3 regions of the Nonomuraea sp. NPDC049758 genome follow, and region 1 is predicted to be linked to each of the others. Evidence: riboswitches for the same ligand, from Rfam matches in the RefSeq annotation. Region 1 holds a riboswitch; each other region holds the start of a gene.
What was found. Region 1 has a riboswitch for thiamine pyrophosphate ahead of AB0J46_RS15655 (FAD-dependent oxidoreductase). Riboswitches for the same ligand answer to the same signal wherever they lie in the genome.

Region 1 (10,123 bases):
CCTCGGCGACGGAGTGGGTGGACCGGCCGATGACGATGTCGTCGCCGAGCATCTCTCGCGCGACCGTCACGGGAAGGTCGTCCTGCCCCAGGTGGAGCACGTCGGGCCGGGCGGCGAAGGCGATGTCCGCCCGGTCGTTGACGGCCAGCAGCTTGCCGTGCCGGTCGCAGGCGTCGCGGAAGACTTCCAGGAGCGCGAGTTCTTCGCGTGCCTCCAGGCCCTTCTCCCGCAGCTGGATGATGTCCACGCCGCCGGCCAGCACCGAGTCGAGGAACTCTGCCAGGTCGCCGCGGTCGCGGCGGCCGTCGGTGCAGAGATAGAGGCGGGCCTCAGAAAGCGAGGGCCTGGGCACGCCGCTTGACCTCCGTGTGACGGCCGGCCTTGATCGCCTCGATGGGCGACCCCGGCAGGGACTCGTCTGGGGTGAAGAGCCAGCGCAGCGACTCGATGTCGTCGTAGCCGGCGTCCTGCAACACGGTCAGTGTGCCGGGCAGGCCCTTCATCACGTCCTTCCCGTCGAGGAACACCGCGGGAACCTGTGGCCCGCCGCCGCCACGGCGCACGCCGAGCAGCTTGTGGTCCTTGAGGAGTTGCTTGGCCCGCCCGATCGAGAGGTCGAGGCGTGAGGCCACTTCGGGGAGAGTGAGCCACTCGTCGACGAGCTGGTCGGTCTCCCGGTCGATCTGTGCAACAGAAAGCGTCACGAAACCACAACTACCACATGCCGTCCTTGCTCAAACAACACAATCCCGTAGGGGGACCTCTGGATCTACCAGGCGTTCTGTGTCGAGGCGATGCCCGCCTTCGATGATCCTACGGCCCTGCACGTAGTCCCGGGGCCGGTCGACGGCGAGCACGGCGGCGAGGGTGTCGCCGGACGTCAGCCAGACGGCCGACCACTTGCCCTCGGGCTCGCCCCGGTAGAGCAGCCGGTCGCCGGAGGGGTGGTGGCCGATGTACTGGACCATGTGGCCGAACTGCTCGGACCAGAAGTAGGGGGCCGGGTCGTAGACGGCCTCCTCCCCCAGCAGGGTCGCGGCGGCGACCTCGGGCGAGCCGAGCGCGGTGTCCCAGTGCTCGACGCGCAGCCGGACGCCGTAGCGGCGCGACCACCAGGCCGCGCAGTCGCCCGCGGCGACCACGTTCGGCATGGACGTGCGCAGGTGCTCGTCGGTGACGACGCCGTTGTGCAGGTCGATGTCGGAGCCGGCCAGCCACTCGACGGCCGGGCGCACCCCGATGCCCGTGACGACCACGTGCGCCTGGACGAACTCGCCGCCCACCAGCCGCACGCCGCCCTCGTCCACCTCGTCGACCATGGTGTTCAGGCGCAGGTCGATGCCGTCGTACCAGTGTCGCGTGCGGGCGCCGATCTCCGGGCCCACGGCGTTGGCCAGTGGGGTGGGGCCGGCCTCGATCACGGTCACCGAGCAGCCGGCCTTGCGGGCGGCGGTGGCGACCTCGGCGCCGATCCAGCCGGCGCCGATGATCGCCACGTGGGCCCCGGCCACGAGCCCGGCGCGCAGCTCGTGGGCGTCGTCGAGGGTGCGCAGGACGTGCTGGTGGCCGTCGCCGGGCACGGTGATCGGCTCGGTGCCGGTGGCGATCACGAGGCCGTCGTAGCCGAGCTCGCCCTCGGTCGTCTCCACGACGCCCTCGCGCAGGGCCTTGGCCGTGACGCCGGGCCAGAAGTCGACCTCCAGCGCGTCGAGGTCGGCCTCCAGGAAGCTCGAGTCGGCCGCGCCGGACAGCACGGCCTTGGACAACGGCGGACGGTCGTAGGGCCGATGGCGCTCCTGGCCGATCAGCGTGATCCGTCCGGTGAAGCCGCGCCCGCGCAGCGCCTCCGCGCTGCGCAGCCCGGCCAGGCCCGCTCCCACCACTACGACATGGTTCACGTTCATGACCATAACGGGGGCGGTGCCGGCACGTCGCGCCGAGGCCGTAGGCTGGAGGCGCAAGACGCGCGGGAGTCCGGCCGTCACCGGGCTGAGAGGAAGGCTTGAACGGGCCTTCGACCGCAAGACACCTGATCCGGATCATGCCGGCGAAGGGAGCGCGGATGAATGTGATCGTGGGCGGCGGGGTCGTCGGGTTGTCGATCGCCTGGCGGCTGGCCCGCGAGGGGCTGCCCGTCACGGTGGTCGATCCGGCCCCGGGGCGCGGCGCGTCCTACGCGGCGGCCGGGATGCTGGCGCCCGTCAGCGAGGTCGCCTACACCGAGGAGCCGCTGCTGCGGCTGGGGGCCGCCTCGCTGAGCCGATGGCCGTCCTTCGCCGCCGAACTGGCCGCCGACGCGGGCCTCGGTGCGGGCCTCGGGCCAGGTCTCGGCGCGGGCCTGAGCGGCGGTCCCAATGGCGGTCCCGGTGGCGGTCCCGGTGGCGTGGCCGGGGCGAGGGCCGGTGAGGCGTTCGGGGGCGCGTTCGGGGTGATCGGGCCGGAGGGGGCCGCTGGTCGTGCGCTCGACCTGCGCGCCGACGGCACGCTCGACGTCGCCTTCGGGGCCGACGACCTCGCGGCGCTCGACGACCTGGCGGCGTTCATGGACAAGCTGGGGCTGCGGGTCGAGCGGCTGACCGGGCGCGAGTGCCGCCGTCTGGAGCCCATGCTGGCCCCTTCGGTGCGCGGCGGGCTGCTGGCCCCCGGTGACGCCTGGGTCGATCCGCGCCGGGTCACGGCGGCGCTGCTGGCCGCGCTCGACCGGCTGGGCGTGCCCGTGGTGCGGGCGCGGGTGACCGGCCTGCTGCGCGACGGCGCCGCCGCTCCAGGCGCCGCGACCGGTGCTGGGACCGGCTCGGGGCCCAGCGCTGGGATCGGCGCTGGGACAAGCGGTGCAGCAAGCGCTGGGACAGGCGGTGTGGCAGGACCTGTGGCGGGAGCTGCGACAGGTGCTGTGACGGGGGTGCGGCTTGAGCCCGTACCCGGTCAGCCTGAGCCGGCGGTGCGGGAGATCGCGGCCGAGCGGGTGGTGCTGGCCGCCGGGGCGTGGAGCGGGCAGCTGGCCGACGTGCCCGTCCGGCCGGTCAAGGGGCAGATCATGCGGTTGCGCTCGCCGCAGCCGCTGCTCGGCCGGTGCGTACGCGGGATGGTGCACGGCGCGCCCGTCTACCTCGTCCCCAGGGGCGACGGCGAGCTGGTGCTCGGGGCGACCCAGGAGGAGCTGGGGTTCGACACCCGGGTGACCGCGGGCGGGCTCTACGAGCTGCTGCGCGACGCCAGGGAGCTGGTGCCGGGCGTCACCGAGCTGGAGGTCGCCGACGTGGTCGCCGGGCTGCGTCCGGGCACCCCTGACAACCTGCCGATCATCGGGGCGGGCGAGGTCCCCGGGCTGGTGCTGGCGACCGGCCACCACCGGGGCGGGGTGCTGCTGGCCCCCCTGACGGCGGCCCTGGTCACGTCGGCGATGCTGGCACCGTCCGCGACGCCCTCGGCCGCGACGTCGAGGCCCGCGACGGCGGCCTCGACAACGGCCCAGACAGGCACACAGCCAGCGGTACAGACAACCACACAGCCAGCGGCTCGGGCGGTAAGGCTTTCGACGGGCGCGGGGATTCTGACGGGTGAGGAGGGCGAGCTGGCCGCGCTGTGCTCGCCCGCGAGATTTCGGGATATTTCATGATTGTGACGATCAACGGCGCCGCACACGAGGTGGCCGACGGCACCACCGTGGCCCAGGCCGTACGGACGCTGACCACCGCCACCACCGGCGTGGCCGTGGCCGTGAACGACGAGGTGGTGACGCGGAGCTCGTGGGAGACGACGGCGCTCGGCGACCGCGACCGCGTCGAGGTGCTGACGGCGGTGCAGGGTGGATGAGCTGATCATCGCCGGGGAGAAGTTCGCCTCCCGGCTCATCATGGGCACCGGCGGCGCGCCCTCCCTGGAGGTGCTCGACCAGGCCCTGGTCGCCTCGGGCACCGAGCTGACCACGGTGGCCATGCGGCGGCTCGACCCCGGCGCCCGCGGCTCGGTCCTCGACGTGCTGCGCCGCCGCGACATCAAGGTGCTGCCGAACACCGCGGGCTGCTTCACCGCGGGCGAGGCCGTGCTGACGGCCCGGCTGGCCCGCGAGGCCCTGGGGACGAACTGGGTCAAGCTTGAGGTCATCGCCGACGAGCGCACGCTGCTGCCCGACCCGATCGAGACGTTCGACGCGGCCGAGCGGCTGGTGGCCGACGGGTTCGTGGTGCTGCCGTACATCGGCGACGACCCGGCGCTGGCGCGGCGGCTGGAGCAGGCCGGCTGCGCGGCGGTGATGCCCTTGGGCGCGCCGATCGGCTCGGGGCTCGGGATCAGGAACCCGCACAACATCGAGCTCATCGTGGAGTCCGCCGGGGTGCCGGTGATCCTCGACGCCGGCATCGGCACGGCCAGCGACGCCGCCCTGGCCATGGAGCTGGGCTGCGACGCGGTGCTGCTGGCCACGGCGGTCACCCGGGCGCAGCGGCCCGAGCTCATGGCCTCGGCGATGAGGGCGGCCGTGACGGCCGGACGCCAGGCGCGGCAGGCGGGCCGGATCCCGCGCCGGCGCTACGCCGAGGCGTCCTCTCCGACGACCCCCTAGAGACGCCCCCGAGGCGCCCGGGAGAGGCCCCGGAGGCGCCCGGGAGACGCCCTGAAGATCCTCCCTGGAGATCTCCTCTGCGATCCCCTCTGAAGATCCCCTCGGAGATCCCTATGAGACGCCCGGAGGGACCGGCTCACGCCGGCCCTTCCGCCGGTCGGGGCCGCTCTCGCGAGAACGTCTCCGCATCGGTTTCGGGCGCGCGGGCCCTGCCGGTGGCAAAACGCCCGTAAACTCAGGGGGGTGGTGGATAAGACGACTGCGGACCCCCTGGTCGGGCGGCTCCTCGATGGGCGTTACCGCATCGAGAGCCGGATCGCCCGGGGCGGTATGGCGACCGTCTACCTGGCGCTCGACGTCCGGCTGGATCGCACTGTCGCGTTGAAGGTCATGCACCGCTCGCTCGCCGAGGATCCGGCGTTCGTCCGCAGGTTCATCGGCGAGGCCAAGTCGGTGGCCAGCCTGTCCCACCCCAACGTGGTGCACGTCTTCGACCAGGGCACCGACACCGACGTCGTCTACCTGTCGATGGAGTACGTGCCGGGCCGCACGCTGCGCGACATCCTGCGCGAGCGCGGCAGGCTGCCCGCCCGCGAGGCGCTGGAGATCATGATCCCGGTGCTGGCCGCCCTGGGCGCGGCCCACCAGGCCGGGATGGTCCACCGCGACGTGAAGCCCGAGAACGTGCTGATGACCGACGACGGCCGGGTCAAGGTCGTCGACTTCGGGCTGGCCAGGGCGATCGAGGCGACCAACCAGACCCGTACCGGCGTGATGATCGGCACGATCGGCTACATGTCGCCCGAGCAGGTCACCACCGGCGGCGCCGACGTGCGCAGCGACGTCTACGCCGCGGGCATCATGCTGTTCGAGCTGGTGACCGGGCAGCAGCCCTACGACGGCGAGACGCCGATGTCGGTGGCCTACCGGCACGTGCACGACACGGTGCCGCCGCCGTCGTCGCTGGTGCCCGAGGTGCCGCCGCTGATCGACACGCTGGTCGGGCACGCCACGGCCCGCGAGCCCCACGACCGCCCGGCCGACGCCACGGCGATGCTGGTCGAGGCGGTCGACGCCCACCGGATGCTGCCCCGGCTGAGCACCCCGCCGGCCATGACGGCCGTGTTCAACCAGTCGATGCCGCCGCGGCCGAGCGGCGCGGGCGCCCCGTCGATGCCGCTGGCCGCGCCGGCGCACACGCTGATCCAGCCGCGCGCCGAGGTGACGCCGCCGGTGTCGCCGCCGCCGTCCAGGCGTTCGTTCAGGCCCAACTGGTTCCTGGTCACGCTCGCCGCGGTGATGGTCGTCGCGGTGGCGCTGACCGGCTGGTACTTCTCCCAGACCAAATACGTGCAGGTGCCCGACCTCGTCGGCCAGAACGTGGTGGTCGCCGAGCGCACCGCCACGAGCAAGGGCTTCAAGGTCAACAAGGTCGCCGGCGAGTACAACGAGGACACCGCCGAGGGGCTGGTGCTGCGTACCGACCCCGAGGGCAAGGCCGAGGTGGAGAGCGGCAGCACGATCACGCTGGTGCCCTCGCTCGGCCCCAAGCGGGTGATCGTCCCCAGCGTCAGGGGCCTGACCAGCGACGAGGCGCGCGTCAAGATCGCCGAGGCCGGGCTCACCGTGGGCAGCGTCAAGCGCCTGCCCAACGGCGAGGTCGAGCGGAACAAGGTGATCCGCAGCTCCCCCGAGGCCGGCGAGAAGGTCAAGGAGGGCGCGAAGGTCGGCATCTTCGTGAGCGCCGGCATGGTGATGCCCGACGTGACCGGCATGCCGAAGGACGAGGCCGCCGCCTACCTCGGCGGCCAGGGCTTCGCGGTGCAGGTCAACGAGGTCGACGACGACGCCGAGCCGTGCACGGTCATCGCCCAGGCGCCGAAGGCCAAGTCCGAGGTCGACAAGGGCACCCCCGCGATGATCACGGTGGCGCGCTGCCAGACCGACTTCTGGGACTGGTTCAAGGGCGACAACGAGGCCCGCGACGACCAGGAGTTCCGCCTGGTGCCCGCGGTCATCGGCAAGAACGTCAAGGACGCCAAGTCGGAGCTGGAGTCGCTGGGCTTCCACGTGCGGGTCCAGCGGCTGGCCAACGGCGGCGTCGTGCAGTACCAGCGGCCGTTACCGAACAGTGAGCGGCCGCCCGGCGCGACGGTCTTCCTCTGGCAGTAGTGCGCCTGGTCAGGCCAGGTGCCCGTGCAGGCGCACCCTGGCCAGCCCGCCGTCGGGGTAGATGTCGACCCGTACGTGGGTGACCGGTTCGGGGGGGCCGAGCCGGAAGCGGTGGGGCGCGTCTGGCTGCAACCGGGTCTTCGGCAGCAGCGTGACCTCGCGCCCGCCGGACAGCCCGGTGAGCGCGACGTGGCCGGGGGCGTTGAAGATCAGGTTCGTGGTGTCGATCTCGGCCAGGCGCACCAGGCCCGGCCCGGCCAGGCGGATGAGCAGCCAGTCGTTGCCCGGCCCGCGACGGCGTGCGGTCTCCCAGCCCTCTGCCTGGTGGCGGGCCAGGCCGGGGGCGATGACGTTGTTCGGCGCGGAGTAGAACTCGTCGGAGCAGGCGGTGACCAGGCCGCCGTTCTGGAGGGCGGCCAGGTCGAGGCTCAGCCCCTCGTAGACGGACAGGTCGGGGCGTACCTCGCCGTGCACGCGCAGGCGGGCGATGCCGCCGTCGGGGTACATGTTCAGGCGTACGTGGGTGTAGCGGGTGTCGTCGCCGGTGACCTCGACGTGGTGCTCGGCGTCGCCCTTGAGCGCCGTCCTCGGGACGATCTCCGTCCAGTCGGCGGCGGCCAGCTCGGCGGGCGCGGGATGGCCGGGCACGGCGGCGGCCTCGACCGAGGCGTAGGGCGGGTAGTTGCCCTTGAACCAGGCCGTGTCGATCACCACGCCGCGGATCACGCCCGGCAGGCCCAGCCGCACCAGCGCCCAGTCGTGGCCGGGGGTGCGGCGGCGGCGGGTCTCCCAGCCGTCGTACACCTGGCCCTTGTTGCCGAACGTCTCGGCGCGGAAGCCGGGGCGGCCCGGCCTGATCAGGCTCTCCTTCTCGGCGAAGGACTCGTCGCTGGCCGCCACGACCGCGCCGCCGAGGGTGCGCAGGGCCAGGTCGGGCAGGGTGGTGAAGCCGGGCATCTACTGCTCCCCGAGGATGAGGCGGCCGTGCGGCTCTCCGTCCACGGGACGGCCGCGCAGCCAGGTGGTCAGCACCGCGCCCTTGAGCACGCGGCCGTGGTAGGGGGTGACGGGGTTGCGGTGGTGCAGGCGGGCGGCGTCCACCGGGTTGTCGGCGTCGGGGTCGAAGGCGACCAGGTCGGCGTCGCCGCCGGGGCGGATCGCGCCCTTGCCGGGGATCGCGGCCAGCGCGGCGGGGGCCGACGACATCCAGCGGACGACGTCGGCGAGGGTGTGGCCGCGCCGGGCGGCCTCCGTCCAGACCGCGGACAGGCCGAGCTGGAGGGAGGCGACACCGCCCCAGGCGGCGGCGAAGTCGGGCACCTTCAGGTCGGCGGGCGAGGGCGAGTGGTCGGAGACGACGCTGCTTAGCACGCCGTGGGCCAGGCCGTCCCACAGCAGCTCGCGGTTGGCCCGCGAGCGGATGGGCGGGCAGCACTTGTACGCCGTGCGCCCCTCGGGCACCTGCTCGGCCTCCAGCGTCAGGTAGTGGGGGCAGGTCTCGGCCGTGACCGCCACCCCGTCGGCCTGGGCCCGCGCCAGCACGTCGAGGCATTCGGCGCTGGAGACGTGCAGGATGTGCACGCGCGCACCGGTCTCGGCGGCCAGCGCGACGACCCGCGCGACCGCGCTGCGCTCGGCGGCTCCCGGCCGCGACTCCAGGAACTCCCGGTACGTCGGCCCGCCCGGCTCGGCCAGCAGCTCGGGGTCCTCGGCGTGCACCACGACGAGCCCGCCGAACCCGGCGACCTCGGTCAGCACCGCCCGCAGCTCGGCCGTGGCGAGCGGCGGGAACTCCTCGACGCCCGAGGGCGACATGAAGCACTTGAAGCCCCGGACGCCGCGCTCGTGCAGCGGCCGCAGCTCCTTGAGGTTGCCGGGGACCGCGCCGCCCCAGAACGCCACGTCCACGTGGCACTGCCCGCGGGCGGCCCGCAGCTTGGCCTCCAGGGCCTCCACGCTGACGGTCGGCGGCAGGGAGTTGAGCGGCATGTCCACGATCGTGGTCACGCCGCCCGCGGCGGCCGCCCTGGTGGCCGAGGCGAAGCCCTCCCAATGGGTCCGGCCCGGCTCGTTGACGTGCACGTGCGTGTCCACCAGGCCGGGGAGCAGGGGCAGGTCGCGCAGGTCGATGTCCTCGGCGGCGTCGAGGGGCTCGGCGTAGTCGTACAGGGCCTGGACGCGTTCGCCCCGTACGGCCACGGCCGCGGCCCGCTCCCCCTCGGGCGTGACCACCCTGCGGGAGCGGACGACGAGGTCGTGAACGGTCATCTGCCCTCCAGATGCTCGGCGGCCACCCGGGCGGCCAGGCGTTCCAGGAGCGGCCCGGCCTCGGCCATGCACCGGGCCGGGTCGGGCTCCAGGTCGGTCAGGGCGTAGGCGGCCTCGATGCCGGCGTCCTTGAGCTCGGTGTCGCCGAGGGTGCGCCGGCCGCAGACCGCGACCACCGGCACGCCCGCCCTGGCCGCGGCCTGGGCCACGCCGATCGGCGCCTTGCCGCGCAGGGACTGCTCGTCGAGCGAGCCCTCGCCGGTGATCACCAGCCGCGCGCCCTGGACGAGCGCGCCGAAACCGAGCAGGTCGAGCAGGTATTCGATGCCGGGCCGCAGCTCGGCGTGGAGGAAGGCCAGCGCCGCGAACCCGACGCCGCCCGCCGCGCCCGCCCCGGGGGCTCCGGCCACGCCCATGGCGCGCGGGGTGTCGTCGTGCTCGACGGCGCCCACCAGGCCGTGGGTCTGGGTGGCGACGGCGGCCAGCCGGGACAGGCCCGCCTCCAGCACCTTGACGTCCTCGGGGCCGGCGCCCTTCTGCGGCCCGTAGACGGCGGCGGCTCCGTGCGGGCCGAGCAGGGGGTTGTCCACGTCGCTCGCCACCACGAACTCCACCCCGGAGACGTCGGCGAACCCGGACAGGTCGATGCGGGCCAGCCCGCGCAGCGCGGCGCCGCCGTCGGGCAGCTCGGCCCCGTCGCCGTCCAGCAGGCACGCGCCGAGCGCCCGGACCATGCCCGCTCCCCCGTCGGTGGAGGCGCTGCCGCCGAGCCCGAGCACGACCCGCCGGGCGCCTCTGCGCAGGGCGTCGGCGATCAGCTCTCCGGTGCCGTAGGAGGTGGCGGTCAAGGGGGCCGGCCCGGCGGACAGCCGCCGCAGCCCCGACGCCTCGGCCAGCTCGACCACGGCCGTCGGCGTGCCGCCGGCCGCCCGCCAGGCGTACGCCGCGCTCACGCGTTCGCCGGTGGGCCCGGCGACCTCCACGGTGACGCGGTCGAACCCGCAGGCCACGGCCGCCTCGACGGTGCCGTCGCCGCCGTCGGCGACCGGCAGCTCGACCGTGGGCACCCCGAGCCCCGCCGACACCCGGGCCGCGACCTCGGCGGCCGTGAGGGAGCCC
Region 2 (10,123 bases), on a different contig from region 1:
TGGCACACGAGCTCGCCTTCTGGGACGTGCCGTAGTCGCGTGCCGGCCCGGCGCGCGCCATACCCTGGGGGCATGCCGGAACTTCCCGAGGTGGAGTCGCTCACCAACTTCCTGCGCGAGCGGGCGGTCGGCCGTTCGATCGCCGGCGTCGACGTCGTCGGCTTCCAGGCGCTCAAGACGTTCGACCCGCCGGTCACCGCGCTCGGCGGGCTCACCGTCACGAACGTGTCGAGGCACGGCAAGTTCCTCGACCTCGACTGCGACGGCCTGCACCTGATCATCCATCTGGCCCGCGCCGGCTGGCTGCGCTGGCGCGACGACCTGACCGGCGCGCGGCCGGTGCGGCCGGGCAAGGGGCCGCTGGCCGTACGCGTACGGCTGGCCCCGGACGACGACGGCCTGGCCCCCGGCTTCGAGCTGACCGAGGCCGGCACGCAGAAACGGCTCGCCGTCTACGTCACCGACAAGCCGGAGGACGTGCCGGGCGTCGCCGCCCTGGGCCCCGACCCGCTCGACGACGCCTTCACCGTCGAGGCGCTCAAGCGCATCGTGGGCGGCAACCGCACCCAGATCAAGGGGCTGCTGCGCGACCAGAAGGTGATCGCGGGCATCGGCAACGCCTACTCCGACGAGGTGCTGCACGCGGCGAAGATGTCGCCGTTCAAGATCGCCGCGACGCTGACCGACGCGCAGATCGCCGACCTGCACGAGGCCATCGTGACGACGTTGCGCGACGCCGTCGAACGGGCGCACGGGCTGGCCGCCAAGGACCTCAAGGCGGAGAAGAAGTCCGGGCTGCGCGTGCACAACCGGGCCGGCCAGCCGTGCGACGTGTGCGGCGACACGATCCGCGAGGTGTCCTTCGCCGACTCCGCGCTCCAGTACTGCCCGACCTGCCAGACGGGCGGCAAACCGCTGGCCGACCGGCGGATGTCGCGCCTGCTCAAGTAGGGTCCCGGGCGCGGGATGATGGAGGCATGACCGTTCCAGAGATCGACGTGACCGCCGTTCCCGACGACGCCTACCTGCTCGACGTCCGCGAGCAGGACGAGTGGCTGGCCGGCCACGCCCCCGAGGCCGTGCACATCCCCATGTCGCAGATCCAGGGCCGGGTCGAGGAGGTGCCCGCCGACCGCACCGTCTACGTGGTGTGCCGGGTCGGCGGCCGGTCGATGCAGGTCACGGCGTGGCTCAACCAGCTCGGGCGCGACGCCGTCAACGTGGGCGGCGGCATGCAGTCGTGGGAGTTCGCCCGCCGTCCCATGGTCAGCGAGACCGGGCAGGATCCTTTCGTGGCCTGAATGCCCCACTGTGGCGGTTCCGCCGCCATTGAGGCATGATGAGGGCGCCAACTGCATAGTCGCGGGAGCTCGGGGTGCCGGGCTGAGAGGGCAGCAACACAGCCGCTGCCGACCGCCTGAACCTGTCCGGGTAATGCCGGCGTAGGGAGTGTGCGATGACGCATGTCGTCGACGAAGTTCCGCTGACCCTTGACGGCGCGCCCCCCAAGACCCTCGGCGTCCTCGACCAGGGCGCGCTCTGGGCCAACCTCGGTGTCAGCCTCCTCGGCTTCTCCGGCGCGCTCGTCCTGATCGATCCTCTGACCAACGCGCCGCTCAGCCTCGTGGCCGCGCTCACGGCCGCCGTGGTCGGCAGCCTCATCGGCACGGCCATGGTCGGCCTGTCGGCCATCCCCGGCACGCAGACCGGGCGGCCGGCGATGGTGCTGCTGCGCGGGCTGTTCGGGGCGAAGATGTCGTACGTCCCGTCCGTGCTGAACATCGTGCAGATGCTCGGCTGGGGGGCCTTCGAGCTCTGGGTGATCGCCAAGGCCGCGAACGCGATCTTCGGGAGCGTCCCGTACCAGGTGTGGGTGGTGGTGGCGGGGGTGCTGACCACCGCGCTCGCCGTCTGGCCGCTCGGATCGATCAGGCTGCTGCGCCGGTACGTGACCGCCGGCGTGATCGTGTCGCTGATCTGGTTCACCGTGTCGTTCCTGGGCGAGGCGCCGACGTACACGGGCGGGTCGTGGACGGCCTTCGCCCCGGCCGTCGACTACGTCATCGCCCTGTCGGTGTCGTGGGTGCCGATGGCCGCCGACTTCGCCAGGCACTCGCGTTCCAGCCGGGCCGCCTTCACCGGCGTCGTCGGCGGCTACACCGTCGCCCAGGTGGCCTGCCTGGCCCTCGGCGTGTACGCGGTGGCCATCGCGGGCGCCCAGGCGGTCCAGGCCGACGGCATGGTCGTGTTCCAGCCGTTCGTCGCGGCGCCGCTGGGCGCGCTGTTCTTCGGCATCCTGGTGCTGCGCGAGACCGACCAGTCCTTCGCCAACGTCTACTCCACCACCGTCTCGCTGCAGAACCTGATGCCGAAGGTGGACCGGCGGGTCGTCTCGACCGCGATCGGCGTGCTCACCACCGCGATCGCCCTGGTCGTGGACGTCACCTCCTACGGCGCGTTCCTCGGGGTGATCGGCGCGGTGTTCGTGCCGATGTTCGCGGTGCTGGCCGTCGACTACTTCGTGCTCGGCGGCGCCGCCCGCTGGAACACCGCCGAGGACGCGCCCTCGCGCTGGCTGATGCTGCTGCCGTGGGCGCTGGGCTTCGCCGCCTACTGGTTCACCACCTCGACGCCCACGGTCGCCGGCTGGGACGACTTCTGGGCGTCCGCCCGCGACGCCGTCGGCTTCACGCGGGAGCCGTGGATGAACGGCGCGCTCGGCGGCGCGCTGGTCGCGGCCCTGGTGACGCTGCTCATCGGCGTGCTCGGCCGGCGCCGCTCAGCGGCCCGCTGAGACCCGGCGTTCGACGTTGAGCAGGTGCTGCTTGGCGGCCACGCCTCCGGCGTAGTCGCCGAGCTCGCCGTCCTCACGGACCACCCGATGGCAGGGCACGATCACGCACACCGGGTTGGCGCCGATCGCGTTGCCGACCGCGCGAAGGGCGCGCGGCCGTCCGATGCTCGCGCCGATCTCCTCGTACGTCGTGGTCGTGCCGTACGGCACCGCCATGGTCTTCTGCAGCACGGTACGGGCGAACGGCGTGGCCAGCGCGAGGTCGACCGGCGTGGCGAAGGTGCGCAGCCGGCCGGAGAAGTACGCGTCGAGCTCCCGGCGCACCGGGTCGAGGCGGCGGGCGTCGGGCCCGATGAACGTGCCGACCTCCTTGGCCACCCGCTCGAACACGGTGTTCTCGGCCTCGAAACTGCAGGCCGCGATGCCCTTGCCGGTCACCGCGAGCACCAGCCTGCCCACCGCGCCGTCGTAGGTGCCGAACGCGATGCCCGGGGGCCCCTCTCCCTTGTAGGTGCTGGAGGTCACTCTCAGCAGGGCATCGAGGTCGCTGCTCGACATGCCTCTCACCCGTTTCAGCCACCGGAATCTTCGTGAGCGCAGCGTATCGGACGGATCGCCCGTCAGACCCACCACGCCACGTGCACTATGGAGGTGTGGGATACGCATGGGTCGGCAGTGACGAGGAGATCGCTCGCGCCGTGCTCGCCGGGTCCCCCAACGCCGTGGTGGCGCTCGACCGCGACCAGAGCGTGCTGGTCTGGAACGCGGCGGCCGAGCACTTGTTCGGCTGGACGGCGGCCGAGATGCTGGGTCGCCGGGCGCCGATCGTCCCCGACGAGCTGGCCGCCGAGCACAACGCGGTGCTGGAGCGCGTCCGCACCGGGGGCCAGGTGTCGCTGCGCACCAAGCGCGTCCACAAGGACGGCAGGCCGCTCGACCTGCGGGTGGACATCAACGCCCTGCGCATGGGCAACTCCGTGGTCGGCTACGTCCTGGCCCACCATCCCGCGCGGGCCGACGAGGTCGCCGGGCTGCGCATGGAACGCCGGGCCAGGCTGGTGCGCCGGCTCACCGACGTGGTCGGCGACATCAACTCCGAGCGGGAGCTGCCGGCCGTGCTCGACCGCATCTCGGCCAGCCTCACCGAGCTGACGGGCGCGGACGCGGGCGGGTTCGTGCTGATCGAGGGCGAGCGGCTGCGGCTGGTCAGCACGTACCGGCTGCCGGAGACGCTCAGGGGCACCACCACCGGCCTGCGGACGAGCCTGGTGGACAAGCTCTTACGGACGGGCAAGACCGTCATGCTGGAGTCCCAGGGGCTCGGCGACCTGGTGTGGGCCAGGCTCAACGGGCTGCACACGATCGCGCTCGGCCTGGCCGCGGTCGGCGGCCGCCCCTACGGGGCCCTTTACGCGCTGTTCGCCGGGCCCGCCCCCGGCCACCTGGAGCTGGAGCTGCTCGAACTGCTGGCCGGGCACGCCGGCATCGCGGTCGGCAACGCGGTGGCCTACCAGGAGGCGGTGCGGCAGCGGGCGCACGAGCGGGCCGTGTTCGACGCCAGCGCCGACGGCATCGCCGTGCTGGACGACGCCGGCCGGGTCGTGCGCTGGAACCCCGCCGCGGCCGAGCTGACCGCCTTCCCGGCCGACGCGGTGATCGGCGGCCCGCCGCCGTTCCCGCTGCCCAGCCCCGGCGAGAAGCTCACGTTCCAGATGGAGAACGGGCGCTGGCTGGACGTGGTGAGCGCGCGCATCGAGGAGACCGGCGAGATCGTCATCGACTTCCGCGACGTCACCCAGGCCAAGGAGCTGGAGGAGGCCAAGGACCTCTTCCTGGCCACCACCAGCCACGAGCTGCGCACGCCGATCACGATCGTGCGCGGGTTCGCCGGCACGCTCGACGCGCGCTGGGACAAGATGAGCGACGCGGAACGCCGCTCGGCCGTGCACACGATCGCCGAGCGGGCCGGATCGCTGGGCCAGCTCATGGACCACCTGCTGCTGGGGGCCAGGGCGGGCGCGGACGAGCTGGCCGTGCGGATCGAGGCGTTCGACCTCGCGGCCCGGATCCACGCGGCCACGCTCGGCCTCCCCGTGTTGTCCGACCGCCACCGCGTCGAAGTGCGCATCCCGGACGAATTGCCGAAGGTGCTGGGTGACGCCCTGGCAACCGACATCGTTTTGGGGCAATTGCTGGAGAACGCGTTTAAATATTCCCCAATGGGTGGATTGATCTGTGTTGAAGCCTGGCCCGAAGACGACGGCGTGGTCGTAGTGGTGGATGACGAGGGGGTCGGAATCCCACCGCCTGACCGCGAACGGATCTTTGAGCGCTTCGTCCAGGTGGACAGCGGGGACCGGAGACGCTTTGGTGGAGTGGGGCTGGGCCTCTACATCGTGCGCAGTCTGGCCAGGGCACAGGGGGGAGAAGTGAGTGCTCAACCGAGGCCCGGAGGGGGTACGAGGATGCGGTTGATCCTGAGGCGCGCTTCCCCTATCCGATCCGACACACCGATGCGGTAACGAGGTGGTCACAGTTGAGCTGATCTATCGTCCAATGTGTACAAGCTGTGATCGAGATGCGGTTTCTGCGATTGGCTAACGGGGCATTTCGGTCGTACCGGGGAGTGTTCCCGCGGGGGGCACAGGGAACGGGGAGGTGGGTGTGTCAAGCGTGGTGCTGCTGCCGTACGCGCCGTCCAGCGTCGCCGTCGCCCGCCAGCGTCTGAGCACTGACCTGCAGGATTGTGGGGTCTACACCGCCGCGATCGACGATGCGGTGCTGGTGGTGAGCGAGTTGCTGAGCAACGCGCTGCGGCACGCGCATCCGCTGCCTTCAGGCATGGTGAGGGTCGCCTGGATGCGTAGCGACGATCACATAGAGGTGGCGGTCAGCGACGGGGGTGCGGCGACGGAGCCGCGGGCGGGCCGCCCGACCCTGTCTTCGCTCGGGGGCCGGGGGCTGGGGATCGTCGAATACGTGGCTGAGAGCTGGGGGGTACGTCACGACGGTGACACGACGACGGTGTGGGCCATCCTGCCCGCACCCAACGGGGCGGCGGTGAACGGGCAGGTCGCGGCCCTGAAGGAGGCCGGTTAGGCGGTCCTGGCCGCCAGTACGGCCCGTTCGGTGACGGCCCACGCCGTGGAGACCAGAAGGTACAGGCCGGCCGCCAGGGGGAGCACGAGCACGGCCAGCGCGGAGCCGTACGGCAACAGCGGCATGACCTTGCGCAGCAACTCCGGCTGCTCCTCCGACACCTTGATCGAGCGGGCCGACAGCCATGCCAGCAGCACGAGCCCCGCGATCACGATGACAAAGACCGAAACCGGCCAACTGATCAGACCGAAATTGGCCACCACACCCGCGAGCTGCTGGCCCAGCGGCGCCCCGAACAGAGTGTGACCGGCCAGTGCCGTCGGGTGCGTGGCCACCCTGAACATCAGCCACAGGAACGGCAATTGCGCCAGCATCGGCAAGATCCCCGCGAACGGCGACGTGCCCTCCCGGGCGTACAGAGCGGTCAGCTCCTTGGACAGCCGCTCCGGATCGCGCCCGTGGCGCTCGCGCAGCTCCTGCAGCTTCGGCGCGAGCCGCTGCCGGACCTGGCCGGCCCGCGCCTGCCGGACGTTGAGCGGCAGCAGGACCAGGCGTACGGCGAGGGTGAACAGCACGATGGCGAGCGCGGCGTGGCCGCCGGACACGCCGATGACGAACGTGACAAGTGAATCGATCATGAGCCCTTCAGACATGACGACGGATCAGGGCTCACACATGACGATGAGCCCCGCTTTGACGGAAGCGGGGCTCGCCTAAGGCGCTCGTGGACGCGGGCGTCCGGCCGCGTCGGGATCACGCAGCCGCTGGAAGGCCGTGCGGCGCGCGTAGGTCAGCGGGAAGCCGGGAGACTCACCGCCGAGGACGGGCGGCAACGTGGCCGCCCACGTGGCCAGCAGGAGGATCGCCATCATGGTGATCCCCACCAGCCACGGATCGAACAGAAGCGACGTCACTGCGACGAACGGGACTTACCGACGACGGTGACCGCGATGAAGACGATCAGGGCGACGACCCCGACGATCAGGACGAGCTTGAACAGACCTGCCAGCAACGGCAGGAGGAAGTTGAACAGCACGAAGAGACCGAGAAGGGTCCCTAAAACGAGCATCACGACTCTACTCATGAGGCCACCGTACGTCCTCCGAGCATGATCCGCGAGGCTTACGAACCTGTGACGTCCATGTCCGCCACCATGTCCGCCACGTGGGGCTCAGCCGTACGGTGAGACGGTGAACACCCGCATCCTGGTGGTCGACGACGATCCGACCGTGTCCGAGGTCGTGGCGCGCTATCTGGAGCGCGACGGGCACGAGGTGGAGTGCGTGGGCGACGGCGCCGAGGCGCTGCGCAGGGCCCTGGCCGACCCGCCCGACCTCATGGTGCTCGACCTGATGCTGCCCAGGATCGACGGGCTCCAGGTGTGCAGGAAGCTCAGGGAGCGGTGGCCGGTCCCGGTGATCATGCTGACCGCGCTCGGCGAGGAGATCGACCGGGTGGTGGGCCTGGAGACCGGGGCCGACGACTACGTGACGAAGCCGTTCAGCCCCCGGGAGCTGGCGTTGCGCGTGCAGTCGGTGCTGCGCCGGGCGCGGGGGGCGTCCGTCACGGCCGGCACCGGGGTCCTGCGCGACGGCGACCTCGTCGTGGACGTCGGCGCCCACGAGGTGCGGCTCGGCGGCGCGCAGGTGATGCTGACGGCCAGGGAGTTCGACCTGCTGGCCTACCTCATGCGCAACCCGCGGCAGGCGTTCAGCCGGTCGGCGCTGCTCGACCAGGTGTGGGGGTGGTCGTTCGGCGACTCCTCGACCGTGACCGTGCACGTGCGGCGGCTGCGGGAGAAGGTCGAGGCGGACCCGACCGAGCCGCGGCGGATCGTCACGGTCTGGGGTGTCGGCTACCGGTACGAGCCGATGGAGAGCGCGGGGTGACGCCTCCCGATCCCATGGTGTCGGTGAGCGAGCTGCCCATGGTCGTGGCCGTCTCGGCGGGGCTGGGGCTGCTGGTCGCCGCCGCCGGCGTATGGGCCATGGGACGGCTGCGGACCAGGTCGATCGGCGTGATGCTGGCCGTCGTGGTGGTGGTCGCCGTGGCGGCGACGCTGGCGGGCGTGGTCGCCATCACGATGAAGATGATCATCGAGGGGGCGGTCAAGGACTTCGTGCTCAGCGTGGTCGCGGTGGGCGGCCTGGTGGGGCTCGGGGTCGCGTTCGTGCTGGCCAGGCGGGTGGTGGGGGAGAGCAGGCGGCTGGTGGCGGCCGTGCGCGACGTGCCGTTCAGGGCGCCGCTGGGCTTGCCGGCCGAGCTCCAGGAGATCGCGAGCACCCTTGAGGAGGCGTACGCGCGGGAACGCGCGCTCGAAGGCGCGCGCCGGGAACTGGTCGCCTGGGTGAGCCACGACCTGCGCACGCCGCTCGCCGGCCTGCGGGCCATGGCCGAGGCCCTGGAGGACGGGGTGGTGGCCGACCACGAGACGGTCGCGCGCTACCACGGCCAGATCAAGCTGGAGGTCGAACGGCTCTCGGCCATGGTGGACGACCTGTTCGAGCTGTCGCGCATCCACGCGGGCGCGTTGCGGCTCTCGCGGGCCAGGATCGGGCTCGCCGACCTCGTCGCGGACACGCTGGCCGGGGTCGAGCCGCTGGCCAGGGCCAAAGGGGTGGTGCTCACGGCGGAGGCGGCGGGGGCCGTGCCCGTGGAGGCCGACGCGGCGGCGCTGGGCCGGGCCCTGCGGAACCTGGTCGTCAACGCCATCCGGCACACGCCCTCGGAACGGGCGGTGGTGCTGCGGGCCGGGGTGGACGAGCAGGGGATGGCCTGCCTCTCGGTGGCCGACGGTTGCGGGGGGATTCCCGAGGAGGATCTGCCTCGGGTGTTCGAGGTGGCGTTCCGGGGGGAGGCCGCGCGTACGCCCACCGCCGACGGCGGCGCCGGGCTCGGGCTGGCGATCGCCCAGGGGATCGTCGAGGCGCATGATGGGATGATCGGGGTGGTCAACGAAGGACCGGGGTGCCGGTTCGAGATCCGGTTGCCCCTGGTGTCCGGAAGTTGACGTTCCCGCACGGTGTCCTGCCTCGATCTTCCGCTGTGGTCTCGCTTCCTCGATCGTGGGTCGCCCGGGTCAGGGCGCCCGGGTCAGGCGGGTTCGGGGAGCGCGGTGTCGCGTTGCCCGAACGACTCCGACATCGCCCGGAACGTCGGGCAGGGCCAGCGCCACATGCAGCTCCGGCACCGCAGGATCGGGTTGGCGGTGTCGCTCGTGATGCCACCCGCGTCGCGCGGCTGGTGCAGGTCGAGCAGCCGCAGCCCGAGCTCGGCGAACCTGAGCAGGTCGGCGCGGGAGCCGGCCAGGAAGTCGAGGTCTTCGCTCGCCAGCCTGGTGCGGATCGGGACGTAGCCCTCGTGGTTCAGCAGACCGCGCAGGCGCGCTGCTTCGTCATGCCATGACGTGGCCTTTTCTGTGCGGATGAGGATGGTCTCCAGACGTTCCCGGAGCCCCTGACGCTGTGGATCTTCAGGTTTCTCTGCATTCATCGATACGAGGCCCATGGGGCGGGCCACAGCCCCTCCTTCTCCGTGAAGCGTTGCCGGTTCCGGTGTCACGCTGTCAAGCTTCGCGTACTCTCCGTTTTGATGGAGCCCAAACGGAGGACAAAAACCTGTCGTTCCCCTCTCGGCGTGACAACGTGACCGGAAGCCTCCGCGCCGCTAGCCTGCCCATGTGGAGCTCAAGGTCTCGACTCGATCACATGCCGGGTGCGCACTCGTTGCCATCACCGGAGAAATCGACCTCTATACGGCGCCTCACCTGCAGGCCGAGTTCACTCGGCTGCTGCAGGACGAGCCCAGCCGGGTGGTCATCGACATGTCCGCCGTGGATTTCTGCGACTCCACGGGGATGAACGTGCTGCTCTCGGCGCTCAAGCGCATGAAAGAGCGGGGAGGTGTGCTGGAGGTGGCCGCGCCGCGTCCGGCCGTCCGCAAGATCCTGCAGGTGACGGGGCTCGTCTCGGTGTTCACCGTGCATGACGAGCTGCCGCAGGAGTTCCTCATCACCGAGGGATCATGACGCAGGCTGACACGGCCGTCGTCATTCCCGCGGTGAACGAGGGCGACCGCATCGCCGCCACCGTCGCCGCGGCGGCCGGCCTGCCGGGCGTCGATCTCGTCGTGGTCGTCGACGACGGCTCGCGCGACCGCACCGGCAAGGTGGCGCGGGCGGCGGGCGCGCGGGTGGTCCGCCACAGCCGCAACCGCGGCAAGGCCGCGGCC
Region 3 (10,123 bases), on a different contig from region 1:
GATCAACTGTAGCCCGCGTCGGACGCCTGCTAGCCGCCGCCCACGCCCATGGCTCCGATCAGCCCGATTCCGCGGACCGCAGCCCGGCGAGCGTCAACATGCTTCCCGGCTGTGGCAGGCTGCACAATATTCGTCAATAGCGAGAGCGAACCCTACATACCACTGTTCCAAGAGGCCAGTGCTCTCCACTGTCTTGCGTGCACTGTCAAAGGCAGTTTGCCACCTTCCATGCGCCGATGAACCACACACAATTCCTCTGCCGACGCCGATCTGCAGGGCCCACGCGTTCACAACCGTAGCTCGGTATGGTGGAGGGCGTGCTGCACCCTGATGCGGTCCGTCTCGGTCGTGAAGCCGCTCGGCGGTTGGCATTGTCCGGGATCTGTGAGGTCAAGCCGGGTTTAACCGACAGGGAGTTCGCCTGGATCGAGATTGAGTACGGCATCGAGTTCGCCGACGATCACCGCGCGTTTCTTGCCGCCGGACTTCCCATCAACTCCGCTCGGCCGGAGGAGGGTGCCACGTGGGAGCGACCCTGGCCGGACTGGCGCGACGGTGAGGAGGAGGAACTCCGCCTTCATTTGGAATGGCCTGTGCGTGAGGTGCTGAATGATGTGCAGCGCGGTGCTTGGCTGAGGTCATGGGGAGCCCCGCCGGAGAACAGTGCGGAGGCGTTACGGATCGCGGGACAAGAGCTGGGGAGGGCGCCGAAGCTCATTCCGCTCTATGGACACCGCTTCCTGCCCGGTGGCCGCGGCACGTACGGCAGTCAGGTGCTGTCGATATGGGGAACGGACATCATCAGCTACGGCCGAGACCTTCCCGAATACGTCACCAACGACTTCTACCCGCTCGACGACGATGCAGGACTTTGGGACAAGGGAGCCGCCGTCCCAGTATGGGGCGAATTCCTTCAGGAGAAGTCCACGGAAAGCGGGCTGGAATTCTTCGACTTCCGCGGCAGGAGGGAGTGAACGACACACGTCGTAACCAGGACACGTTGCCTCACGTCGCAGCCCCGAGAAACGGCATGGCCGAGAAGAACACCGCCGAACTCGCGGTTCTCATCGATACCGGCAAAACTCACCCAGGAACCATTGTGTGGTGCCGGCGGAGGCCGCCAAGTACGGAACTCTTTCCGAATTGATGAAGCCGGCCACTAGGGGTATGTGCAGGGCGGAGGAGGCTCCTGGTAGGACAGCAGTCACCGTAATCCGATGCCCCAACCAAGAACCTCGTTGCTGTCCTGTCGTGCCGCGATTCCGCTGTCCAACCACACCCTCATCCGCTTGGCCGAACTCATCCGCACCCAGCGTGCCGCACGCGGCTCCCGGCGGCGTCGGTCGGACCCGGCCCAACAGGCCCTGCTCGTCCTGGCCCACCCGCGCAACGGCGACACCCGCGCCTGATCGGCCAACGGATTCGCCAGTTTTGCGCCATGTTTGCGAAAGCGTGGACCTGCTGGCCCGTTAGCCGACTACGTGGACGCCGCCGCAGAGCGCGCTGCCCGACGTACATTGCCGTTCGGAGAGCATGATCCAACGCCGGTGAGCGGCGGGCCGTCGTGCCATCTCATGATCGGTACACGCCCGGTACGTGCTCATGCTCGCCCTCGGTGGCAGCGGGTGGCACACCTGGAACGCAGAAGGACCTGCGTTTCCGCAGGTCCTTGGCCGTCTCGCGATGGAGATCGTGTGTGCCCCCTGTAGGATTCGAACCTACGCACCCGGCTCCGGAGGCCGGTGCTCTATCCCCTGAGCTAAGGGGGCGACGAGTGATAAGGCTATCAGCATCCGGGGACCACTCGGCACCAGATAACGCTCCTTGAACGCATCCCGCGAAAACCCCACGTGACCGGCCCGCTACGGGCTAGCTTTGCGCCCGTGAGCGACGTTCTTGGCAAAGTACTGGTCGTGGATGACGACGAGGTCATCCGGCAGCTCATCGCGGTCAACCTGAATCTTGAGGGGTTCGAGGTGTCGACCGCCACCGATGGGCAGGACTGTCTGGATCGCGTGATGGACGTCATGCCGGATGTGATCACGCTGGACGTGATGATGCCCTGCCTCGACGGGTGGGCGACGGCGGAGAAGTTGCGTACGGAGGAGGCGACCAGTCACATCAAGGTCGTCCTGATCACGGCGCGGGCGCAGGACGACGACCGGAGGCGGGGGCTGGGGATCGGGGTCGACGCGTACCTGACCAAGCCGTTCGATCCGGCCGAGCTCATTCAGGTGGTGCGGGAACTCGCGTCCGGGGCGCCGAGTTGATGGGGTTGTAGAACGGCGCCGGAGTGGTGTGCCGGAGGTGGTGGGAGCGGCGGAGATGACGCCGCTCGGGCCGGCTCCGGATGCACGTCGGCGGCGACGACCATCGACGTGAGAGGCGCGACGTGCGTAGTTCGATCTTCGGCAACCTGGCCGGCCAGCCGCTTCCCGGCGGGTTCGCGCTGGAGAACAGCAAGATGCTGCGGGTCCAGTTGCCGCACGAGGTGCTTGCCAAGCAGGGGTCCATGGTCGCCTTCCAGGGGCAGATGGACTTCGACTACGAGGGTGGCGGGCTCGGCAGGCTGCTGAAGAAGGCCGTGACGGGGGAGGGGGCCTCCCTGATGCGGGTGCGCGGCCAGGGGCAGCTCTATCTGGCCGACAACGCCGACGACATCCACCTCTTCTACCTGGAGAACGAGGGGCTGACGGTCAACGGGCGGAACCTGCTGGCGTTCGGGCCGGAGCTCAGGTGGGACATCCAGCGTGTTCAGGGGGCCGGGGTCGCGGCCGGTGGGCTGTTCAACACCACGGTGACGGGCACGGGGTGGGTGGCGGTGACCACGCACGGCACGCCGGTGTTGCTGGACGTGGCGCGGATGCCGACGTTCGTGGACGGGCAGGCGGCGGTGTGCTGGAGCACGGGGCTGCAGGTCGGGGTCAACCGCACGATGAAGGTCGGGGCGTTGATCGGGCGCGGGAGCGGCGAGGCCATGCAGCTGGCGTTCCGGGGGCAGGGGTTCGTCCTGGTGCAGGCCAGCGAAGGTGCGCCGGTGGTGCAGGCGTCCTGAGGTCGTACGGCTCAGGGGCTTGCTGGGTGTGGACAGGTAATTAGCTTATTGCCATACTGGCTCGGTGGATGTGGATCTGGTCAAGGCGCTGGCCAGTGACAAACGGCTGCTCATCCTTGAGTGGCTGCGCGACCCCGAGCGGCACTTCGGCCCGCAGCGCGACGGCGATCTCGTACGCGACGGCGTCTGTTCGTTGTTCATCGCCGAGAAGCTGGGCGTGAGCCGGCCCACGTGCGGCGAGCATCTCAAGGTGCTGGCCCAGGCGGGGCTGATCCGGGGCACGAAGATCAAGCAGTGGGTGTTCTACCAGCGCGACGAGGGCCGGATCGCCAAGGCCAAGGAGATGTTGAGCAGTGACTGGTGACCCGGCTGACGCCTACGAACGTCCCGACGCCTATGAACGTCCCGACGCCGACGAAGGCCCTGACGCCGACCGGCGGACGGATGCCTATGAGCGGCTGATCGCCGATCTCGATGCCGGCGGGGCGCGGTACCGGGTGATCGACCATCCGGCGGAGGGGCGTACCGAGCAGGTGAGCGCCCTGCGCGGGCACGGCGTCGAGCAGGCGGCCAAGTGCCTGATCGTGATGGTCAAGATCGGCAAGAAGCGCACCCGGCACGTGCTGGCCGTCGTGCCGGGCGACGCGCGGCTGGATCTGCAGGCGGTCAAGGGGCTGCTGGAGGGCACGTACGTCGCCTTCGCCGACAAGGACCGGGCGGAGGAACTGGCGGGCAGCGTCAGCGGGACGGTGTTGCCGTTCAGCCATGACCCCCGCCTTGAGCTGGTGGTCGATCCTTCGCTGCTGGAACTGCCGGAGATCTACTTCAACGCCGCGCGCCTCGACCGCTCCCTGGCGCTCGCCACCGACGACTACGTACGGCTGGCCGCGCCCCGGGTGGCCGGCATAGTGGCGGCGGCGGCGCCGGCCGCCGGTTAGCCACCGGCGGGCGTCCGGGGCAGGGCGGCCGGAGGCAGGAGGGGGCGGCGAAGGCGGTGGCCTGCGGGAACGTCGCCTAGGCGGAGGTGGCTTTCACGATCGCGAGCGGCCCGGGCGCGTGGTGCAGCATGGCCTGGCTGACCGAGCCGATGAGCATGCCCTTCAGCGTGCCGTGGCCCCGGCTGCCGACGACCAGCAGGTCGGCCCCGGCCGCCACCTCGCGCAGCACCTCGACGGGATGGCCGTGCACGACGTCCTCGATCACCTCCACGCCGGGATGGCATTGCCGGGGTATGGCGAGGAAGGTCCGCAGGGCCTCGCGGGTCTCGCGTTCGGCCTCCGGATCGGCGGGCCCGAAGCCCGAGGGACGCGGCCAGGCGAACGCCTCCACCGCGCGCAGCCGGGCCCCGCGCAGCTCGGCCTCGGCGAAGGCGAACTTCAGCGCGCGGAGGCTGCCCTCGGAACGGTCGACGCCGACCACCAGCTCACCGCGCGGAACGGCGGGCGGATCGCGGACCAGGACGACGTCAGTCCGGGCATGCGCGGCCACCCCATGGGCGACCGAGCCGAGCAGCAGCCCGCGTACGCCGCCCAGGCCACGACTGCCGACGACGAGCAGGTCGGCCTGCTCGGCGGTCTTGATCAGCGCGGCGCGGGGATCGCCGGGCACGAGTTCCGTGGTCACCTCGGCCCCCAGTTCGCGGGCCCGCCGTTCGGCGGCCGCGAGCACCTCCTTGGCGCCGTCGCGCATCCACTTGCCCACCTCCGCGTACCGGCCGGAGATCGGGCGGCAGACCCAGTCGGGCACCACGTGGGCCACGGTCAGCGACACCCCGCGCAGCACTGCCTCCTTGGCGGCCCAGTCGACGGACAGCAGTCCGGTCGGCGAGCCGTCGACACCTGCGACGATCATGGTCAGGCCACGTAACATTCCACTTCGGCGCGGCGATAGGCCAAGCCCTGTCTGGTGGACTCGTCGATGCACGCGCGCTCGGTCTTGCTGAGGAGCAGTTCGCCGCAGACCGTCACGCCGGAGTACGTCCGGCAGTCGAGTGAACGGTTGCGCCGGCCGATACGGTAGTTGTCCTTGACCGCCTGCCTGCATTTCTGGCGCAGGGCCTGTGTGTCGGCGTAGCGGCACTGGGCGGTCAGCGTCCGGTATTGCTGCTTGCTCACTTCCTGCTGCTCGATGCCGTCCCCAGAGGCGGCAGCCGGTCCGATCGTGGCGAGAGCCACGATCGCGGCCACAGCGGCGATCTTCATCATAGTTCCCCTGAGGGAGTCCGTACCGCCAGGGGCGATCGCCAAACCTGAGGCTGATCGCCATGCTGACGCTCCGGTACGACGAGCCCGCCCCCAGTTGGGAAGGACACGTCCTGCCGATCGGCAACGGAGCGCTCGGCGCCTGCGTGTTCGGGACGCTTGCGACCGAGCGCGTCCAGCTCAACGAGAAATCGTTGTGGACCGGCGGTCCGGGCAGCGCGGAGCCCGGTGGATCCGGCAACTGGCCGGCGGACCGTCCCGGCGCTCTGGACGCGGTGCGGCGGGTCATCGACGAGCGGGGTTCGATGGCGCCGGAGGACGTGGCCGCGATCCTGGGGAACCCGTCCTACAGCATGGTGGGGCACATTCCCGGCTTCGGGGCGTTCCAGAACTTCGGCGAGCTGCTGCTCGACGTGACCGGCGGCTTCTCCGGCGGCTACCGGCGCATGCTCGACCTGGAGACGGCGGTGGCCGCCGTGACCTACGAGGACGCCGACGGCGTGGTCCTCACCAGGGAATATTTCGCCTCGTACCCGGCGCACGTCATCGTCGGGAGGCTGTCGGCGGGGCCTCCGGGACGGGTGGGGTTCACGTTACGCTTCGGCACCGCACATGACGGCGGGGAGGAAGTGACCGCCGAGTCCGGACGGCTGCGCGTCCGGGGCGTGCTCGCCGACAACGGCCGCGGCCGCGCGCACGCTCGGCGTGGACGTCGAGTTCGCCGGACGGCTGCGCGCGGCGGCCGACCGGCTCGATCCGGGGCTGCGGGTCGGCTCCTGGGGGCAGCTCCAGGAGTGGAAGGCCGGCCTCGACGACCCGTCCGACCGGCACCGGCACGTCTCCCAGCTCTACGCCCTGCACCCCGGGACGCAGCTCACCGCCCCCGAGCACCTGGCCGCGGCGCGCACCACCCTCGAAGCCCGCGGCGACGGCGGCACGGGCTGGAGCATGGCCTGGAAGGTCAACTTCTGGGCCCGGCTCAAGGACGGCGACCGTGCCCTGAGCATGCTGAGCGGGCAACTGCGCGCCAGCACGCTGCCCAACCTGTGGGACACCCATCCGCCGTTCCAGATCGACGGGAACCTCGGCGCGACCGCCGGGGTGGCCGAGATGCTGCTCCAGAGCCACGCCGGCGTCATCGAGCTGCTGCCCGCGCTGCCGGCCGCCTGGCCCGCGGGCTCGTTCGACGGGCTGCGCGCCCGCGCGCTCGACCTGGAGACTAGGGCCGGGGAGAGCTGCGCGCTGTCGCCAGCACGCTGAACCACGTGCGGTGGGTGACGTTCGTCTCGTGCCAGGCGACCGCGAACCCGGCCGCGTCCAGCACCGCGAGCAGGTCGCCCGCGTCGCGGTGGACGAACCAGCGCTCGTACTCCGTCCGGTACGGCACCGGCTCCCAGCCCTCGCTGTCGCCCAGGGCGGTGGTCAGCGCGAGCACCCCGCCGGGGCGCAGCGCCGCGTGCCAGGCGCGCAGCGTGGGCTCGGTCTGCTCGGACGGCACGTGCACGAGGGCCGCGGCCGACCAGACGCCGTCCAGGGACGCCGGCGACAACGGCGGGCGTCGCAGATCGCCCAGAACGGTGGGCACGCCGTGCCCGGCGGCGAGCCTGGCCATCTCGATCGACAGGTCCACGCCCACGGTGGTCAGGCCGCGTCCGGCGAACCAGGCCGACTCGCGCCCCGGGCCGCATCCCAGGTCGGCGACCGTGGCTCCGGCCGGCAGGGCTGCGGCGAACCGGTCGCGGAAGGCCGCGAACGAGGGCGGCGGTTCGGTGAACTGCTCGTCGAACTGGCGCGCGATGCGGTCGTAGGTGGCGGTCGTGTGCGCAATGGGATCAGACATCCCCTTGATCCTGCCACGCGCGGGGTTATGATCGCGATGACCAACGCGGGAGCCCGGTGCGGACCGGGCTGAGAGGACGGCTGTCAGCCGCCGACCGCCAGAACCTGCTCCGGATAATGCCGGCGAAGGGAGTTTGCGCGATGAGCGACGCGCGCTTTTCCAAGATCTACATCGGTGACCTTCAGGTGCCGATGCGCGAGGTCAGGCTGTCGAACGGCACGTCGGTGCGGCTCTACGACACCTCGGGGCCGTCGCGTACCGACCGCTCGGCGTGGGGGTCGCCGGTCACCCAGCTCGGCGCCGCGCGGCGCGGCGTGGTGACCAAGGAGATGGAGTTCGTGGCCGTCCGGGAGGGGATGACGCCCGAGTTCGTCCGGCAGGAGGTCGCGGCCGGGCGGGCGGTCATCCCCGCCAACGTCAACCATCCGGAGTCCGAGCCGATGGCGATCGGCCGGAACTTCCTGGTCAAGATCAACGCCAACATCGGCAACTCCGCCGTCACCTCCTCGATCGGGGAGGAGGTCGAGAAGATGACGTGGGCCACCCGGTGGGGCGCCGACACCGTCATGGACCTGTCCACCGGGCCGAACATCCACGAGACCCGCGAGCAGATCATCCGCAGCTCGCCCGTACCGGTCGGGACCGTGCCCATCTACCAGGCGCTGGAGAAGGTGGGCGGGCGGCCCGAGGCGCTGTCGTGGGAGGTCTACCGCGACACCCTGATCGAGCAGTGCGAGCAGGGTGTCGACTACGTGACGGTGCACGCGGGCGTGCGGCTGGCGCACGTCCCGCTGACCGCGCGACGCAAGACCGGGATCGTCTCGCGCGGGGGCTCGATCATGGCCGCCTGGTGCCTGGCCCACCACCGCGAGAGCTTCCTGTACGAGCACTTCGACGAGATGTGCGCCCTGCTGGCCCGCTACGACGTGACGTTCTCGCTGGGCGACGGGCTGCGCCCCGGCTCGATCGCGGACGCCAACGACGAGGCCCAGTTCGTCGAGCTGCGCACCCTGGGCGAGCTGACCAAGATCGCGCACGCGCACGACGTGCAGGTGATGATCGAGGGCCCCGGCCACGTGCCCATGCACAAGATCAAGGAGAACGTCGACCTGCAGCGCGAGCTCTGCGACGACGTGCCCTTCTACACCCTCGGCCCGCTCGTCACCGACATTGCCCCCGGCTACGACCACATCACCTCGGGCATCGGCGCCGCCATGATCGCCTGGTACGGCACCGCCATGCTCTGCTACGTGACCCCCAAGGAGCACCTCGGCCTGCCCAACCGCGACGACGTCAAGACCGGCGTGATCACGTACAAGATCGCGGCGCACGCGGCGGACCTGGCCAAGGGTCACCCGCAGGCCCAGGCGTGGGACGACGCCCTGTCGGACGCCCGGTTCGAGTTCCGCTGGGAGGACCAGTTCGACTTGTCGCTCGACCCGGACACCGCCCGCGCCTTCCACGACGAGACCCTGCCGGCCGCGCCCGCCAAGACCGCGCACTTCTGCTCGATGTGCGGCCCGAAGTTCTGCTCGATGAAGCTCAGCCACGAGGTGCGGGCGGGCATGGCCGACAAGGCGGCCGAATTCCTCGGGAAGGGCGGCTCGATCTACCTCTGACCTGCGCGGTCAGCCCGGGAGCGTCTCGCCGCCGATCGGGGCCAGCACCTCGCCCGTGTAGTACGAGGACAGCCGGTCGGCGGCGAAGAACACGTACGAAGGGGCGATCTCGTCGGGGTCGGCGGCCCGCTTCATGGGCACCTGCGCGCCGAACTTCGCCACCTTCTCCTCCGGCATCGTGGCCGGGATCAGCGGCGTCCAGACCGGGCCGGGGGCGACGGCGTTGATCCTGATGCCGCGCTCGACCAGGTTCTGGGCCATCGAGTAGGTGAAGGCGTTGATCGCGCCCTTCGTCGCGGCGTAGTCGATGAGGGTCTTGTTGCCGCGCAGGCCGTTGATCGAGGAGGTGTTCACGATCGCGCTGCCCTCCCGCAGGTGCGGCAGCGCGGCCTTGGTGACGCGGTAGTAGCTGTGGATGTTGACCGCGAACGTGTGCTCCCACTGCTCGTCCGTCAGCTCCTCCAGGGAGTCGACCGGCGCCTGGTAGGCCACGTTGTTGACCAGGACGTCCAGGCCGCCCAGCTCGGAGACCGCCTGCTCCACGACCGTCGCGCAGTGGTCGCGGTCGCCCAGGTCGCCGGGCAGCAGCACGCACCGCCGTCCCTCCTGCTCGACCAGGCCGCGGGTGTGGTTGGCGTCGTCGTGCTCGTCGAGGTAGGCGATGGCGACGTCCGCGCCCTCCTTGGCGAACGCCACCGCCACCGCCCGGCCGATGCCCGAGTCACCGCCGGTGATCAGCGCCTTCTTGCCCGCCAGCAGGTCCCTGCCTTCGTAACCGCGCATCTCGTCGCGCGGCTCGGGGGACATCTCGTCCGTACGGCCCGGGTACGGCTGGCTCTGGGGTGGTGGTGTCTCCGACATGTCCGGCGATCTTCCCCTGGCGGGGTATCGGTAACGTCATGCTTCGCCCAGATCAGCGGTTGTCTCCTCGTCCGGCCCGCAGCTGACGGCCCTCGGGAAGGAACCGGGGCGCAGGTGATCAGGTGAGCTTGAGGAGGCCGGCGTCCACCACTCGGCGGCCGAAGGGGCGGGCGAGGTCGGCGAGGCGTTCGCAGTCGGGTTCGCCCAAGGCGCCGTAGGCGGGCATGGCCAGGGTGTCGGTGCGGGTTTCGAGGTGGTGGCGCAGGGACTTGCCTTCGGGGGTCAGGTCGTTGTCGGCGGTCAGGAGGCCGCGGGTGCGGAGGGTGGTCTCGGCGTGGGCCCACTGGTCGGGGGGCCAGGCGCGGCTCATGGTGAGGAACGGCTTGGCGACCTCGCCGCTGGCCGCGTGCAGGACGAGGGCTTCGAGGCCGGTGATGCCCTCGGCCAGCAGTGTCGCCACGTGGCCGTCGCCGCGGAACTCGCGCAGGAGGGTCTGGGCGTGCCAGAGCTGGAGGAGGGGGTCGTCGGGCCAGGGGAGGGCGGCGTG

Region 2: linked by a shared signal. The riboswitch ahead of AB0J46_RS07955 (cytosine permease) and the one ahead of AB0J46_RS15655 (FAD-dependent oxidoreductase) in region 1 are both predicted to bind thiamine pyrophosphate.
Region 3: linked by a shared signal. The riboswitch ahead of thiC (phosphomethylpyrimidine synthase ThiC) and the one ahead of AB0J46_RS15655 (FAD-dependent oxidoreductase) in region 1 are both predicted to bind thiamine pyrophosphate.

The regions. Positions count from the first base shown of each region.
Region 1 covers NZ_JBFAMZ010000005.1:292,649-302,771, forward strand. The annotation lists gene thiE (thiamine phosphate synthase) at 1-352, opposite strand, end outside; gene AB0J46_RS15645 (Rv2175c family DNA-binding protein) at 330-704, opposite strand; gene AB0J46_RS15650 (FAD-dependent oxidoreductase) at 735-1,904, opposite strand; TPP riboswitch at 1,957-2,073, shown strand; gene AB0J46_RS15655 (FAD-dependent oxidoreductase) at 2,063-3,619, shown strand; gene thiS (sulfur carrier protein ThiS) at 3,616-3,816, shown strand; gene AB0J46_RS15665 (thiazole synthase) at 3,809-4,564, shown strand; gene pknB (Stk1 family PASTA domain-containing Ser/Thr kinase) at 4,811-6,736, shown strand; gene alc (allantoicase) at 6,746-7,693, opposite strand; gene allB (allantoinase AllB) at 7,694-9,004, opposite strand; gene AB0J46_RS15685 (glycerate kinase) at 9,001-10,123, opposite strand, start outside.
Region 2 covers NZ_JBFAMZ010000002.1:701,835-711,957, reverse strand. The annotation lists gene AB0J46_RS07970 (TenA family protein) at 1-35, shown strand, start outside; gene AB0J46_RS07965 (DNA-formamidopyrimidine glycosylase family protein) at 73-951, shown strand; gene AB0J46_RS07960 (rhodanese-like domain-containing protein) at 978-1,301, shown strand; TPP riboswitch at 1,353-1,466, shown strand; gene AB0J46_RS07955 (cytosine permease) at 1,457-2,794, shown strand; gene AB0J46_RS07950 (methylated-DNA--[protein]-cysteine S-methyltransferase) at 2,780-3,352, opposite strand; gene AB0J46_RS07945 (PAS domain-containing sensor histidine kinase) at 3,448-5,316, shown strand; gene AB0J46_RS07940 (ATP-binding protein) at 5,468-5,893, shown strand; gene AB0J46_RS07935 (YidC/Oxa1 family membrane protein insertase) at 5,890-6,531, opposite strand; gene AB0J46_RS07930 (DUF6412 domain-containing protein) at 6,607-6,807, opposite strand; gene AB0J46_RS07925 (hypothetical protein) at 6,804-6,977, opposite strand; gene AB0J46_RS07920 (response regulator transcription factor) at 7,084-7,782, shown strand; gene AB0J46_RS07915 (HAMP domain-containing sensor histidine kinase) at 7,779-8,903, shown strand; gene AB0J46_RS07910 (hypothetical protein) at 8,987-9,412, opposite strand; gene AB0J46_RS07905 (STAS domain-containing protein) at 9,573-9,920, shown strand; gene AB0J46_RS07900 (glycosyltransferase) at 9,917-10,123, shown strand, end outside.
Region 3 covers NZ_JBFAMZ010000001.1:456,275-466,397, reverse strand. The annotation lists gene AB0J46_RS02220 (hypothetical protein) at 318-974, shown strand; partial or broken gene AB0J46_RS02215 (IS5/IS1182 family transposase) at 1,239-1,400, shown strand; tRNA gene AB0J46_RS02210 (tRNA-Arg) at 1,698-1,769, opposite strand; gene AB0J46_RS02205 (response regulator) at 1,884-2,270, shown strand; gene AB0J46_RS02200 (AIM24 family protein) at 2,393-3,055, shown strand; gene AB0J46_RS02195 (winged helix-turn-helix domain-containing protein) at 3,120-3,419, shown strand; gene AB0J46_RS02190 (YbaK/prolyl-tRNA synthetase associated domain-containing protein) at 3,409-3,993, shown strand; gene AB0J46_RS02185 (universal stress protein) at 4,070-4,906, opposite strand; gene AB0J46_RS02180 (hypothetical protein) at 4,909-5,259, opposite strand; partial or broken gene AB0J46_RS02175 (glycoside hydrolase N-terminal domain-containing protein) at 5,319-5,885, shown strand; gene AB0J46_RS02170 (glycoside hydrolase family 95-like protein) at 5,962-6,516, shown strand; gene AB0J46_RS02165 (class I SAM-dependent methyltransferase) at 6,476-7,096, opposite strand; TPP riboswitch at 7,132-7,244, shown strand; gene thiC (phosphomethylpyrimidine synthase ThiC) at 7,237-8,715, shown strand; gene AB0J46_RS02155 (SDR family oxidoreductase) at 8,725-9,576, opposite strand; gene AB0J46_RS02150 (hypothetical protein) at 9,695-10,123, opposite strand, start outside.